Regions from separate parts of the Skermanella cutis genome, predicted to be linked through region 2. Evidence: predicted binding sites of a transcription regulator. Region 2 holds the regulator's gene; the other holds the start of a gene.

What was found. Region 2 encodes LexA, which represses DNA repair genes until DNA is damaged. Its sites were predicted from a motif close to ATGTTCTANTTTGGTTC; they were not measured.
Region 1: the regulator LexA is predicted to act here: its motif matches at 3,449-3,465, upstream of IGS68_RS17330 (PA0069 family radical SAM protein).

Annotation. Positions count from the first base shown of each region.
Region 1 is NZ_CP067420.1:3,676,088-3,683,807, reverse strand. It holds gene IGS68_RS17345 (ribonuclease HII) at 1-508, opposite strand, end outside; gene IGS68_RS17340 (GMC oxidoreductase) at 572-2,176, opposite strand; gene IGS68_RS17335 (glycosyltransferase family 2 protein) at 2,237-3,256, opposite strand; gene IGS68_RS17330 (PA0069 family radical SAM protein) at 3,493-4,572, shown strand; gene IGS68_RS17325 (addiction module antidote protein) at 4,888-5,193, shown strand; gene IGS68_RS17320 (phosphotransferase) at 5,392-6,342, opposite strand; gene moaB (molybdenum cofactor biosynthesis protein B) at 6,350-6,898, opposite strand; gene IGS68_RS17310 (lytic transglycosylase domain-containing protein) at 6,885-7,720, opposite strand, start outside.
Region 2 is NZ_CP067420.1:2,635,338-2,643,057, reverse strand. It holds gene IGS68_RS12440 (divergent polysaccharide deacetylase family protein) at 1-306, opposite strand, end outside; gene cueR (Cu(I)-responsive transcriptional regulator) at 310-720, opposite strand; gene IGS68_RS12430 (anthranilate synthase component II) at 975-1,568, shown strand; gene trpD (anthranilate phosphoribosyltransferase) at 1,565-2,602, shown strand; gene trpC (indole-3-glycerol phosphate synthase TrpC) at 2,599-3,402, shown strand; gene moaC (cyclic pyranopterin monophosphate synthase MoaC) at 3,399-3,881, shown strand; gene IGS68_RS12410 (molybdopterin molybdotransferase MoeA) at 3,878-5,092, shown strand; gene lexA (transcriptional repressor LexA) at 5,224-5,943, shown strand; gene IGS68_RS12400 (class I SAM-dependent methyltransferase) at 6,086-6,826, shown strand; tRNA gene IGS68_RS12395 (tRNA-Lys) at 6,867-6,942, opposite strand; gene coaD (pantetheine-phosphate adenylyltransferase) at 7,031-7,570, opposite strand; gene gyrA (DNA gyrase subunit A) at 7,643-7,720, opposite strand, start outside.

The DNA of each region.
Region 1 (7,720 bases), 1.0 Mb from region 2:
GCTCCCAGCTGTAGCCGGGATGGGTCCGGGCGAGCGCGGCCATGATCCGGTCGCGTTCGACCTTGGCGACGACCGACGCGGCGGCGATCGACAGCGACGCGGCGTCGCCGCCGACGATGGTCCGCACGGGGCAGGCGAGGTCCGGCGCCTTGTTGCCGTCCACCAGCGCCACGCCGGGCCGGACGCCGAGCGCCTCGACCGCCCGCTTCATGGCGAGCAAACTCGCGCGGAGGATGTTGAGCCGGTCGATCTCGCCCACGTCGGCGATGCCGATCGCGACCGTCGCGGAGGCGCGGATCAGGGGAGCCAGCTCCTCCCGCACGCCGGGTTTCAGCAGCTTGCTGTCGTTGACCAGGGCGGCGAGGGCGGGGGGCAGGCCGTCCGGCGGCAGGATCGCGGCCGCCGCCACCACCGGCCCGGCCAGCGGCCCGCGCCCGACCTCGTCCACGCCGCAGACGATGGTTCCGGTGCCGTAGCCGGCGGCGATCTCGTGGGTCAGGTCGGGCATGGGCAGGGTACCGGCAGTGGAAGGGCGTCCGCGAAGGCGCCCGTGATACCCGAACCGCTCCCGTCAGGCCAGCAGGCGCTTCAGATGGTCGGCCAGCCGCAGCGCCAGCGCCACGATGTTGATCGTGACCATGGCGCAGCCGCCGGTCGGAAGGACCGAACCGCCCGCGACGAAGAGATTGGACAGGCCATGGACGCGGCAATCGTGGTCGACGACGCCGAGGCGTGGATCGTCGCTGATCCTCGTGGTGCCCATGTAGTGGCTCGACTGGTGGATCGTGTCGGGCCAGGGCAGGCCCGGTCCCGCCGGCTCGAGCTGGAGCCTGCCGGTGCCGCCCGTCCCGTCGCCGGCGCCGATCGCGCGGGCGACGAGGTCCTGGCCGACCGCCCAGGTCCGCTTGTCCTGGTCGGTGGTGCGCCAATCGACCACCATGCGGGGCATGCCCAGCGGGTCCGGCCTGTCGCCCAGCCTGATCCGGCTGTCGGGGTTGGGAACCTGTTCGAAGAAATGCTGGATCTCGTAGATGCTGGTATCGGCGGCGAACACGCGGTTCCAGCTTCCCTTCAGGGCGGAACCGAAATCTCCGACCAGGGCCGCCAGGTCGTTGCGCAGGTGGTCCGACAGCTGGGCGTGCCTCAGCCGGTACAGCAGATGGCGCAGCGCCTGGTAGCCCGCCGTCTGCTCGCCCTCGAAGGTCCTGTTGATGAAGGCGACGTAATTGCCGATGCCGGCCGCCTCCTGCATCTCGGGAGTGGGCTGGAGCCCCACGAGCATCCTGACGGCGGTGGGAGAGGTGCGGTCGGCCCAGCCCTCGGCGTCGTAGAAGCGGTAGAGGTCGTCGGCGCCGGGGATCATCGCCCGGCCGGACACCATGTTCAGGTGTTCCATGAAATAGCGGCCGACGGCGTCGTGCCGGTTGCCCAGGCCCGCCGGTTCCCTGTCGTTGGACAGCAGGAGCAGGCGGGCGTTCTCGATCCCGGCGGCGAGCACGACGGCGCGGGCCGAGATCGTGTGGGAGCGGCCGGTCAGCGTCCTGACCTCGAGCCCGGTGACGGTCCCGGCGGAGTCGTCGGTCCGCAGCCCGACCGCGGTCCCGTTGAGCATGACGGTCACGTTCGCGGAGTCGGGTTCCAGCTCGCCCCCGTAGCGGTGGCCGAACTGGGTCCGCGGGCTCCGCTGGTAGACCTTCTCGCGGACGAGCCCGGTATCGAGCGGCAGCCGGACGACCTCGAAGTCCGGCTCGGCCAGGACCCATTCGTCCACGTCGTAGCCGCGGTCGCCCAGCTCGAACAGGGGTTGGGCGCGCTGCCAGTAGGGCAGCATCTCCTCGTGCTTGATCGGCCAGCCGGAGAAGGGCACCCAAGGGCGCGGCGCGAAGTCGATCGGGTCGAGCGGGGCGCAATTGCCGCCCCACAGGCTGGTCGTGCCCCCGAACAGGCGGGCCCGGAAGGATTCCAGGTCGAGCTTCAGGTCGGCGGCGTTGTCGGCTTCGTTCAGGGCCGCGACCTCGGCGTCGAAGTCGAAGCCGCCGCTTTCCAGCAGCAGCACCTTGATCGGAAGCCCGAGCATGTCGCGCGCGATCGAGATGCCGGCGGCCCCGGCGCCTACGATGCACAGGTCGGCGTCGAAATGCTGCCCGGTCGGGAACTGCCGGATGTCCAGGATCATGGAAGTGTCTTCGCGTAGGATTGACGGCGGCTCGGCACGCCGCCGTCAAACAGGCCGGTGTCAGTGCGCCGGGCCGCCGCTGCCGCCGGCATGGACCGCCCCGAGAATCCGCCGCCCCGCGGAATGCAGGGTGGCGCGGGACCGGACCGCCAAGCTTCGGCCGATCCGCTTGCCCAGGCGGGGCAGGCTGAAGAAGGGATTGAGGGACAGGGCTGCGGTCAGGCACAGGACGGCCCGGAAGGTCCGCTTCTCGGCATTGTGGATGCTGGCGTTGCGGTAGTTCTGCCGGGCCATGCCGTCGATCCATTCGAGCAGGCGGACATGGGCCGGTGCGCTGTCCAGGGCGCGCATGAACTCCACCGGCGGGCAGATCGCGCAGCCGGCCAGGACGGCGCGGTTGCGGGCCTCGATGTACCGGATCAGGCGGATCTGGTGGGCCGCCTTGCCCGACGTCACGCTGCCGCCGTGGACGCGGTAGTCGGTCAGCGCCAGCGGCAGAACCCGGGCCGGGCCGAACGCGACCAGCCGGTGCAGCAGTTCGAGATCCTCGGCCGAATTGAAGAACGGGTCGTACCCGCCGATCTCCAGCGCCAGGTCACGGCGGAACATCACCGTCGGCCCCTGGATCACCAGCATGCCGCCGGTCGCCCGCTTGCTCTCGAACTCCTCCTGCGTCGCCGGTCCGGTCCGCAGGGTGCGTAGGGGTCTGCCCTTGCGGTTCACCAGCCGGGCATGGCTTCCCCACAGGACCACCGAGGGATCCTGTTCGGCCGCCTTCATCTGGAGTTCCAGCCGGTTCGGATGCATGACGTCGTCCGCGTCGAGCCGGGCGATCCAGGGGTATCTGGCTTCCCGGAGCCCGATGTTGCAGTTCAGGCTGATGTTGCGGCAGTTGTTCAGCAGAAGCCTGATCCGGTCGTCCTGGCCCATCAGGCGCCTGACGATGTCGAGGGTGCCGTCCGTCGAGCCGTCGTCGCAGACCAGCAGTTCGAAATGGGGGAATGTCTGTGCCCTGACGCTCTCGATAGCCTGTTCGATGAATTCCGCGGAATTGTAGGACGGCATGACGATCGAAATCATGAGCAGTGGACCTTTGCGCTTTTGACCTAAATTTGTCCTCCTGGTTAGCAGGCGGGATGCCCGCCCCGACACCGCCCAAACGGCCCTAGAACATCAACCCTAGAACACTCAGAGCGAAAGCTACTCAGTTCAGGTAAGATTCGGTTCAGCCGGCTACCTCCGAACCGCCCCGGCGTTCGATCAAAGAGAAATGTGTTCTCTTTACGTTCTATTCGCGACGGTCTATCCTGGCCCTCATGGACGAGATCACGCGCAGGGCTCTCAAGGGGCGGGGGGCGATCAGCAACGAGAGTTCGCGTTTCGAGCGCGAGCGGCGCGTGCTGGTGGACGACGGCTGGACGGCGAACGGCGGCGAGGATCCGCCGCCGGTCCGGACGACCGTCCTGGACGACCGCGCCCGCAGCGTCATCGCCCGCAACAGCTCGCCCGACATCCCGTTCGAACAATCGGTCAATCCCTATCGCGGCTGCGAGCACGCCTGCATCTATTGCTTCGCCCGCCCGACCCACGCCTATCTGGGGCTGTCGCCGGGGCTGGATTTCGAGACGCGCCTGTTCCGCAAGCGGGACGCGGCCGAGTTGCTGGCGCGGGAGCTGCGCGCGAAATCCTATGTCTGCCGGCCGCTGGCGATCGGCGCCAACACCGACCCTTACCAGCCGATCGAGCGGGAGGAGCGGATCACCCGCGCGGTGCTGGAGGTCTGCCGGGACTTCAACCAGCCGGTCTGCATCATCACCAAGTCGGCGCTGGTGACCCGCGACCTGGATATCCTGGCTCCGATGGCGGCGAAGCGGCTGGCGAGCGTCGCCGTGTCGGTCACCACGCTCGACCGGGACCTCGCCCGCCGGATGGAGCCGCGCGCCGCGACGCCGCCCCGGCGGCTGGAGGCGATCCGGGAATTGACGGCGGCGGGCGTGCCTGTCTCGGTCCTCGCCAGCCCGATGGTGCCGGGGCTCAACGACCACGAGCTGGAAGCGATCCTGGAGGCCGGCGCGGAGGCGGGAGCCGCCGGCGGCAGCTATATCCTGCTGCGGCTGCCGCTGGAGATAAAGGACCTGTTCGAGGAATGGCTGCGCGAGCACGTTCCCGACCGGGCCGACCGCGTGCTGAGCCTGATCCGGCAGGCGCGGGCCGGCGGCCTCTACCAGTCCGAGTTCGGCACCCGCATGACCGGCACCGGCCCGATCGCCGAACTGCTGTCCCGCCGCTTCAAGCTGGCCTGCCGGCGGCTGGGCCTGAATGGGCGGCGCTGGGACCTGGAATGCGGGCTGTTCAGGCCGCCGCCGGCGCCCGGGGACCAATTGCCGCTGCTTTGAGGGCTGTCGGCATGGACCATCATTGCGGATACTTGATTGTAGGAGATCGACAGCCTGTGCGACTTGGGGGCGCCGTAACGGCTAGAGCGGTTCGCGAGCAGGTCAATCGGCCCGGGACGGCTGATCCAGTGCGTTGCGCCATGGGCGCAACCTACGAGCTTCGGCCCGCATCACCTCCGCCCTGCATCGAGCCGTAGGTTGCGCCCATGGCGCAACACAGCGCGGCGAGTGGAACGGCCGGCGGCGCTAGGCGTACTCGGGATCTGGATATCGCGGCTGCTATTCGTCTGGCCCGGACGCTTTGAGGGATCGAGCATGTCCAAGACCGAAACCCGTCCATGGGACATCGTAGACAGCCTCACCAACGAGGATCGCATCGCCGCAAACCTGGAAGCTGTCCTGGAGGACGGCGATCCGGAACTTGTCGCGGCAGCGCTCGGCAATATCGCGCGGGCGAAAGGCATGACGGACATGGCGCGCCGCACCGGGCTGGGGCGACAGAGGTTGTACAAAGCCCTGGCACCGGGCGGCAATCCGGAGTTCGCAACCGTGTTGAAGGTGATCCGCTCGCTTGGTCTACGTCTCAGCGCCACCGTGGACCCTGAAGGTCCAGGGACCTGACACGGTGCATTCTCGTTTTTTGGAACACGACCTCCAGGCCCCTCAACAGCTCCATCGTAGGTCGGCCTCGGCCGAAGGCCGACGCCGACACCATGGCCGGAGCGTTGATGCAGGGTGTCGGCGTTCGCCCTGCGGGCGAAGGCCGACCTACGGCGAACCGGTCAAGGCATTGGCGGGCGGTGCCGGGAAGCGCTCAGGTCAAAGGCTATCCCGCACCCGCGCGATCGTCGCCGGGTCGAAGAAGTCTTCGATCCGCTCCCGCACGTGGGCGACGGTGCGCGGGTCGATGCCGGCGCCGAACGCGGCCGATCCTTCCACCTTCCAGCGCGCCATCCAGGACAGGGTGCGCAGCCAGACCAAGCGGCGGGCGATGCCGAACCAGGGACGCACCGCCTCGGCCATGGCCGGCGGGACGGCGTCGCTCCAGGCGGCGTAGAAACGCCGGGTGTCCTCGCGGGAAAGGACCGCGGCCACATCGGGGTCCCAGGTGGTCGAGGTGTAGAGGCTGGCGTGGGCCAGGTCGATTGCCGGAAGCCCGTCGGTCGCCTTCTCCAGGTCCACGAACCAGGCCTTTCCCCGATCGTCGATCAGGAAATTGCCGGGATGGGTGTCGGTGCCGACCAAAGCTACCGGGGGCTCCGGGGTCGTCGGCAGGGTGCGGACCCACTCCAGCTCGGCGTCGAGGTGGGCCAGGGTCTCCCGCGCCAGCCCGGCGCGGGCGAAGCAGGGCGCCTGCCGCTCGATCACCCGGATGGTGGCCTGGATCGGGTTGGCCGCCGGTTCCGCCGACAGGACATGGAGGGAGGCCAGCGCGCGGGCGATGGCCGGCATGTCGTCGGGCAGGTGCGGCGGGCGCCCGGCGATCTCCTCGACCAGGAGGGCGCCCATGGGCAGGTCCGCGCCGGGTTCCAGGACGCCTGCCAGGAGCGGCGTGTGGCCGCCGGGGGCGGCGCGGGTGAAGGCGGCCGCCTGGTGGCGCAGGTTGGCGGCGGGATCGAGGCCGATCTGGCTCCAGCGCGGCACCCGCGCCAGAACGCCGCCCGGCAGGCGCAGATGGGCGTGGGCCATACCCTTGGGCGGCAGCGGCAGCGGATCGGCGTCCAGCCCCAGGCGGTTTCGGAGCGCGGCCGGGAGATGCCGGTCAGGCAAGGGTCCTTCAGGCACCGGCGGGCTTCACATGCTCCATCAGGCGGGGCATCAGCTCGACCAGGTTGCAGGGCCGGTGCCGGTTGTCGAGCTGGAACTTCAGGATGCCGTCCCAGGCGTCGCGGCAGGCGCTGGGCGAGCCGGGCAGGGCGAACAGGTAGGTCCCGCCGGTCACGCCGCCGGTCGCCCTGCTCTGGATCGTGGAGGTGCCGACCTTCTCGTAGCTGATCATGCGGAACAGCTCGCCGAAGCCGGGGATCTCCTTGTCGTAGATCGCGTGGAACGCCTCCGGCGTCACGTCGCGTCCGGTCACGCCGGTGCCGCCGGTCGAGATCACCACGTCGATGCCGGGATCGGCGATCCAGGCCTGGACCTGGGCGATGATCGAGGGAATGTCGTCCTTGACGATCGCGCGGGCGGCGAGGCGGTGGCCGTCGGCGGTCAGGCGCTCCACCAGGGTGTTGCCCGACCTGTCGTCTGCCTCGACCCGCGTGTCCGACACGGTCAGGACCGCGATGTTGACCGCGAGGAAGGGCCGGGACTCGTCAATCTTTGCCATCGGTGGCCACCTGCTGAACTGTCTTCGGCGCGGGAGCATCGCCGTCCCCTGCCATATAAACCGGCCACCGGCCGGCCGCAATGGCCTCCAGGGACGGCAAGGGCCGGCCCAGGCGCTGGCTGTAGATCCAGTAGTTGGTCAGCACCTGCTCGACGAAGGTGCGCGTCTCCCGGACGGGCAGGCTCTCGATGAACAGCAGCGGGTCCTTGACCTGGGACAGGCGCCGCCGCCAGCGCTGGAGGTTGCCGGGGCCGGCATTGTAGGCCGCGACGGTCAGGATCAGGTTGTCCTCGATCCCCTTCTGCTCCAGCAGGTAGCGCACATAGTGCTGGCCCAGGGTCATGTTGACTTCCGGCTCGTACAGGTCCGGCTTGCCCCGGGTCAGCTCCAGGATATCGGGCGTCAGCTTGCCGGCGACGTAGCTCGCGGTGCTGGGCATCAGCTGCATCAGGCCCCTGGCCCCGGCGCCGCTCCGGGCATCCGGCTCGAACCGGCTTTCCTGGCGCATCAGGGCGAACAGCAGCGCCCGGTCCACGGTGAAGCCGCCGCGCGGCTCCCACGGGGGCAGGGGATAGAGCGCCGAGTCGTAGGCGGTTCCGTCCGAATCCGTCAGCACGCTGCCGAGCCGCATGGCGAGCGACGGCATGCCGGCCATGTCGGCCAGGGCGACCAGCGCCTGCTCCAGCGTCCTGTTGCCGCGCGCCTCGATCCGGCGCAGCTCCTGCTCCGCGCTCTCGCGCCGGCCGGCCTGGACCAGGGCTATGGCGCGCCGGCCGGCCGGATGCTCGGCCAGGACGCGGACATGGCGCCGCGTCAGGATCG
Region 2 (7,720 bases):
CTCCGGCGGAACGGCTTCGGCGGGCGCGGAGAGCCGGGGCGGCTCGACCGGCGGCGTCTCGATCCGGGGAGCGGTCGGACGCACCGGCGCGGGGCGGACGGTCGCGACCTGCGCCGGGGGGCGCTCCGGCTCGTGGCGGTACACGAAGCCGAATATCGCGCCGGCGCCGAACGTGGCGGCGATCGCCGCGCCGGCCAGGGCCACCGGCCTGATGCGGCCGCCCAGCGCCCTCAGCGCGAGTCCCCTGGGCAGGGATCTCGGCCGGGCGCGCCGCGGTTTCGACGGTTTGGACTTGGAAGATGCCATGGGTCAGGCGCAATGCTCCGCCGACGTGGGGGTCGCCAGCGATTCGAGGATGGGACAGTCCGGTCGGTCGTCGCCATGGCAGCGATCCACCAGCGTGAGCAGCGATTCGCGGATGCTGCGAAGCTCGGCGATCTTCGCGTCGATCTCCGCGATGTGGCCGCGCGCGAGCGCCTTCACGTCGGCGCTGGCCCGGCTGCGGTCGCGCCACAGGGCCAGCAGGCTGCCGACGTCCCGGACGGAGAACCCCAACGACCGGGCGTGCGACACGAAGCGCAGGGTCTGGACCTCCTCCTCCGTGTAGACGCGATAGCCGTTGGCGCTTCGGCCTGCCGACGAGATCAGGCCGATGCCCTCGTAATAGCGGATCGTCTTGGCCGGTACGCCCGACCGTTTCGAAGCCGTTCCGATGTTCATTGCCCAAGTTCCCCATTCGACAGCGCGTTACGATCGATCGTGATCGTTAACAGACCGTTACCCCATAGAGCTTGCCCATGCGTCCCGTCCCACATCCCGATATGGGGCTTCCAGTGGTGGGAAGGTCAAGACCCCGCCCCGTGAACCCCGCCCTATGATCCCTGCCGCGGCCCAAGCGGCGTGCTGGAAATCCGCGGGCGCGCCTTGTAGGGTAGCGGCTCACTGTTTCCCATTTGTTTGCCGCGGATTGCCGCATGCTGCTGCTGATCGACAACTATGACAGTTTCACCTACAACCTCGTCCATTTCCTCGGGGAACTGGGCGCCGAGATCATGGTGAAGCGCAATGACGCACTGACGGTGGCACAGGCGCTCGATCTGCGCCCCGACGGCATCGTGCTGTCTCCCGGTCCGTGCGACCCCGACAGGGCCGGCATCTGCCTGGACATGATCGCCGCCGCCGCCGAACGGCGCTTGCCGCTGCTGGGCGTCTGCCTGGGCCACCAGGCCATCGGGCAGGCGTTCGGCGGGCACGTGGTCCGGGCGCCGGCGCCGATGCACGGCAAGATCAGCATGATGAGCCATTCCGGCGAAAGCGTGCTGGCGGGATTGCCCTCCCCCTTTCCGGCGACCCGCTACCATTCCCTGATCGTCGAGCGCGAGACCCTGCCCGACTCGCTCAAGGCGACGGCGGAGAGCGAGGATGGCCTGATCATGGGCCTGATGCATCGCGAGCTGCCGATCCACGGCGTGCAGTTCCACCCGGAAAGCATCGCGTCCGAGAACGGGCACGCGCTGCTGGCCAACTTCGTCCGGATGACCGGCTCCCCGGCGGAGCGCGCGGCATGACCGCGGACATGTCGGACATGAAGGCGATCCTGGCCGGCGTCGCCGCGGGCCGGCGCCTGGGCGAGTCCGAGGCCGAGCTTGCCTTCGACATCATCATGTCGGGCAACGCGACGCCGGCCCAGATGGGCGGCTTCCTGATGGCGCTTCGGGTGCGCGGGGAGACGGTGGAGGAGATCACCGGCGCCGCCCGGACCATGCGGGCGAAGGCGGTGCCGATCAAGGCCCCTCCCGGCACGATCGACACCTGCGGCACGGGCGGCGACGCTTCCGGCACCTACAACATCTCGACCGCGACGGCCCTGGTGGTGGCGTCCTGCGGCGTTCCGGTGGCCAAGCACGGCAACCGCGCGGCCTCGAGCAAGTCCGGCGCCGCCGACGTGCTGACCGCCCTGGGCGTCGATATCGAGTGCGAGATGGCGCTGGTGCAGCGGGCGCTCGACGAGATCGGCATCTGCTTCCTGATGGCGCCGCGCCACCATACGGCCATGCGCAACGTGGCGGGAACGCGGGTCGAGCTGGGCACCCGGACGATCTTCAACCTGATGGGTCCGCTGTCGAACCCGGCGGGCGCCAAGCGGCAGCTTCTCGGCGTCTTCGCGAAGGAATGGCTGGAACCGATCGCCCAGGTCCTGGCCCGGCTGGGATCGGAAACCGCCTGGGTCGTCCATGGCTCCGACGGGTTGGACGAACTGACCACCACCGGCGCCTCCCACGTGGCGCAGCTGAAGGACGGCGTGGTCACCCGGTTCGACATCGAGCCGGCCCAGGCCGGACTCCTGCTGTCCAGTCCGTCCGACCTGAAGGGCGGCGACGCCGCGACGAACGCGGAGGCGTTGAACGCGGTCCTCGCCGGCGCGCATGGAGCCTATCGCGACATCGTGCTGCTGAATAGCGCGGCGGCCCTGCTGGTCGCCGGCAAGGCCCCGGACCTCTGCGGAGCCGTGGCCCTCGGCCGGGACGCCATCGACAGCGGCCGGGCACGCACCGTACTGGACCGCCTGATCGCCATCACCAACAGCGGAGGCTCGGCATGAGCGACGTTCTCACCCGCATCTGTGCCGACAAGCGCGCCCACGTGGCGGCGCGGCGTGCCGAGCGCAGCTTCGCCGAAATCGACCGCGCGGCGATGAAAGCCGGCCCGCCGCGGGGCTTCACGGCCTCCCTGCGCCGGAAGCTGGCCGGGGGCGACTATGGACTGATCGCAGAAATCAAGCGAGCATCGCCCAGCAAAGGTTTGATTCGACAGGATTTCAACCCCGCCGAGCTGGCCCATGCCTATCAGGCCGGCGGGGCCGCATGCTTGTCCGTCCTGACTGACATACCCTATTTCCAAGGCCAGGATTCGTTCCTGGTGGAGGCCCGGGCAGCTTGCGAATTACCCTGTCTTCGCAAGGACTTCATGCTGGATCCTTATCAGGTGGTTGAGGCCCGGGCGCTGGGTGCCGACTGTATCCTGCTCATCATGGCCGCCCTCGACGACACGACGGCCCGCGAGTTGGCCGAGGTGGCGGCGCGCTACGGCATGGACGTCCTGGTGGAGGTCCACAACGGCGAGGAACTCGACCGCGCTCTTCATCTTCCGTGTGAACTGATCGGTATCAACAACAGGAATCTCAAGACGTTGGCGGTCGATCTTGCCGTCACGGAGGAACTGGCGGCACGGGTTCCCGCGGACCGCCTGCTGGTCAGCGAGAGCGGTCTATACGGGCCGGACGACCTGGAGCGGATGGACAGGGCCGGCGCACGCTGCTTCCTGGTCGGCGAGAGCCTGATGCGCCAGTCCGATGTGACGGAGGCCACTCGGTCCCTGCTGACCCGCCGGGCCGCCGCATGACCGGCGGCTTCACCCATTTCGACGCCGAGGGACGCGCCGTGATGGTCGACGTCTCCGACAAGGACGAGACGGAACGGACGGCGACCGCCACCGGGTCGGTCTTCATGGCGGCGGAGACCCTGGCCCTGATCCTGTCCGGCGGGGTGAAGAAGGGCGACGTGCTGTCCGTCGCGCGGCTCGCCGGGATCATGGCGGCCAAGCGGACGCCCGACCTGATCCCGCTCTGTCATCCGCTGGCGCTGACCTCGGCCAAGGTCGACCTGACCTGCGATCCCGGCCGCAACGCGGTGGACATCACGGCGACCTGCAAGCTGAAGGGACGCACCGGCGTCGAGATGGAGGCCCTGACGGCCGTGTCCGTCGCGGCTCTCACCGTCTACGACATGTGCAAGGCGGTGGACCGCGCCATGACCATCGGCGACGTTCGGCTGGCCCACAAGGCGGGCGGGAAGAGCGGCGAGTACGGGACCCCTCGATGATCTCCGTCGCCGAGGCCCGGTCCCGCGTCCTCGCCGCCCTGTCGCCGCTGCCGGCCGAATTGGTCGGACTGACCGAGGCGCTTGGCCGCGTGACGGCGGAGGACGTGACCGCCCGGCTCACCCAGCCGCCGGTCTCCATGTCGGCGATGGACGGCTATGCGGTGCGCTGCGCCGACGTGGCGCAGGTCCCCGCGAAGCTGCGCCGCATCGGCGAGGCTCCGGCCGGGAACGCCTTCAAGGGGCATGTCGGACCGGGAGAGGCGGTCAGGATCTTCACGGGCGCGCCGATGCCCGACGGGGCCGACGCCGTCGTCATGCAGGAAGACACCGAGTCGGACGGCGCCACGGTCACCGTCCTCCGGACGGTCGGCCGCCACCGGCATGTCCGGCTGGCGGGGATCGACTTCCGGCGGGGCGAAGTCGGCATACCGGCCGGACGCATGCTCACGGCGCGGGACGTCGGACTCGCCGCGGCGATGAATTGGCCCTGGCTCCGCGTCCGCCGCCGCCCGCGGGTCGCGATCCTGGCGACGGGCGACGAGATCGTGCTCCCTGGGGAGCCCCTGGGGCCGGACCAGATCGTCAGTTCGAACGCCTTCGCCTTGGCCGGCCTGATCACGGCCTGCGGCGGCGTCCCGGTCAATCTGGGCGTCGCCCTGGATACGCCGGAGTCGCTGGCTCGACTCGTCACGGGTGCCGAACGGGCCGACATCCTGGTGACGTCCGGCGGGGCCTCGGCGGGCGAATACGATCTCGTGCGCGGCGTGCTGGGCGACCGCGGCATGGACCTGGATTTCTACAAGATCGCCATGCGGCCGGGCAAACCGCTGATGTTCGGCCGGCTGGGCGACGTGCCCGTCCTCGGGCTGCCCGGCAATCCGGTGTCGAGTCAGGTCTGCGCCGTCCTGTTCCTCAGGCCGGCGCTCCGCCGCCTGCTCGGGCTTCCGGCGGAGGAGGAAACGCGCCGCACGGCGGTGCTGGGGCGGCCCGTCAAGCAGAACGACCAGCGCGAAGATTATCTGCGGGCGTCGCTGAGTATCGGCCCGGACGGCGAACTGGTCGCCAACCCATTCGAATCGCAGGACAGTTCGCTGCTGACGGTGCTTGCCCGGGCCGACTGCCTGGTGGTGCGCCCGCCCTTCGCACCGGCCGCATCGGCCGGCGACACTGTCGAATTTCTTCCCCTGGGCGGCGGAGTCCTGAGTCTCTAGGTGACCGGATCTGCAGGACAAGGGTAAAATTGTTCAGCGAATGCTTGACGCCTTTCGCGAACCAAACTAGAACATAAACTGATGTTTTTGGTTTGTTCTGGACCGGTTGGTCCCGCGCGCAGGGGGCGTAGATGCTGACACGTAAACAATACGAGCTTCTGCTCTTCATCAACGACCGGCTGGGCGAAGGCGGGGTTTCGCCCTCGTTCGACGAGATGAAGGATGCCCTGGGATTGAAGTCGAAATCGGGTATCCACCGGCTCATCACCGGGCTGGAGGAGCGCGGCTTCATCCGCCGCCTGCCCCACCGCGCCCGCGCGCTCGAGGTGCTCCGGCTGCCGGAAGGGGCGGAAGCCGGGTCGGCCCGCCCGCAGCAGCGCGCGCCCGATCGCCCGAAGTTCCAGCCCAACGTGATCAAGGGCGACTTCACCGGCGCCCTGGCCGGGCGCGAGGCCAGCACCGAGGCCGAGGCGATCCAGCTTCCGCTCTACGGGCGGATCGCCGCCGGTACCCCGATCGAGGCGCTGCGCGACAACAGCGCGATGATCAACGTGCCGGCGACGATGCTGCCGCCCGGGGACCACTACGCGCTGGAAGTCGCGGGCGACAGCATGGTCGAGGCCGGCATCCTGGACGGCGACACGGTCATCATCAACCGGTGCGACATGGCCGACAGCGGCACGATCGTCGTGGCGCTGATCGACGAGCACGAGGTGACCTTGAAACGCCTTCGTCGCAAGGGCCAGACCGTGGCGCTAGAGCCGGCCAACCCCGCCTTCGAGACCCGCATCTTCGGCGCCGACCGGGTGCGCGTCCAGGGCCGCCTCGTGGGGCTGCTGCGGCGCTATTGAAGCCGAGTCGGCGATCGCCGCCGTGAGGGGCGGACCGGGGAGCTTCGCGAGGCTCCCCGGTCCGCCCTTTTCGTTTACGAATGCGCCGTAGTCTGGCCCGCGATACGCCCGTCCGGGCGGACGATGCTGGCTGGACCGCTTCATGGAAATCTCCCGACTTTTCCGGATCTATCAGGAGCATGTCGAGGACCAGATCGAAGGCTGGTTCTACAACCACGATATATTGCTGTTCTGGCTGATCGACTTCATCCAGAAGCAAGGCGGATTTAGCGGCGACACCTGCGAGCTTGGGATCTACAAGGGCAAGTCCGCGGTCGCGCTGGGCCTGCTGGCGCGCGCCGACGAGACCGTGTTCTGCTTCGACGCCTTCCATGAAGTTCCCCAAGCCGTGGCCGAAGCGAACATCCTTCGGTGCTGTCCGGAGCTCGGAAACAGGCTGGTCTGCGTCGCCACGGACCTCCGGCAACTGGAAGAACCTCCGGACATGGTCGGGCGAGGCAGCCTCCGCTTCCTCCACCTGGATGCCGTCCATGACCATCCCTCGGTCCTGAACGACCTGAACAACTTCGCGCCCCTGCTCACCGTCCAGGGCGTAATCGCCCTGGACGACTGCTTCGATCCGGAATGGCCGGGCGTTCCCACGGCCATGGCGGAATTCTGCCTGTCGCCGGAAGGCCGCCACATCCGCCCCTTCGCCGCCTCGCGAGCCAAGATGTACCTGTGCGCGCGCCACATGGTCCGGACGTACCAGCGTTGCATCGTCACGAGCGGGCTGATCAGCGACATGTCGCTGGAGCGTGTCCTGGACGGATCGGTGCTGCGCTGCTTCACCAACTGGCCGGTACCGGCCGGAGCGCTCCTGGCGCAGCTTGATGCGGGCTAACAAAAAGCCCCCGGAAACCATTGGTTTCCGGGGGCTTTTTTGGTGAGCGCGCTGGGGTTCGAACCCAGGACCTACTGATTAAAAGTCAGTTGCTCTACCGGCTGAGCTACACGCTCTCAGGGTCGGGGCGGAACATAGGGGCCGGGACACTTCCGGTCAACCCGCATTTACCCTGATCCGCCCCGAGGCGCCGGTGCGGGCGCGTCAGACCTTGAGAGTCTGCACGCGCTTGGCCGCGTCGCCTTCATCCTGGGCGAAGCGCGCGGTGAGCCGTTCGGCGACCCGGGGCGAGACGAAGTGCGTGATGTCGCCGCCGAGCCGGCCGATCTCCTTGACGAAGCGCGAGGATATGAACTGGTGGCGATCGGACGCCATCAGGAAGACGGTCTCGACCTTGGGGTTCAGGCGGGCATTCATGCCGGCCATCTGGAACTCGTACTCGAAGTCCGAAACCGCCCGCAGGCCGCGGATGATGACCGAGGCGTTCATGTCGACCGCGAACTTCATCAGCAGGCTGTCGAACGGCCTCACCTCGATCTTGGTGCCGTTCGGCTTCAGGGCGGCGACGTCCTCCTCGACCATCGCGACCCGCTCCTCCGTGGAGAAGAGCGGGCCTTTCCCCGCGTTGCGGGCGACGCCCACGATCAGGTGGTCCAAGACGCGGGAAGCGCGCTGGATGATGTCCATATGGCCGTTGGTGACCGGGTCGAATGTCCCGGGATAGACGCCGATCCGTTTGCTCATCTGCCGCTTCTTCCCTTCACGTCCGGGCGCCCTTCAACCTGCCGCCCCCTGCACCGATCGTTTCTCTGCCGATCACTCGGGCGACGCATCGTCGCCCCCGTTCACGGCGGTCTCCGCTTCCGCCTCCTCGGTCAGCCACGCGACCGAGAC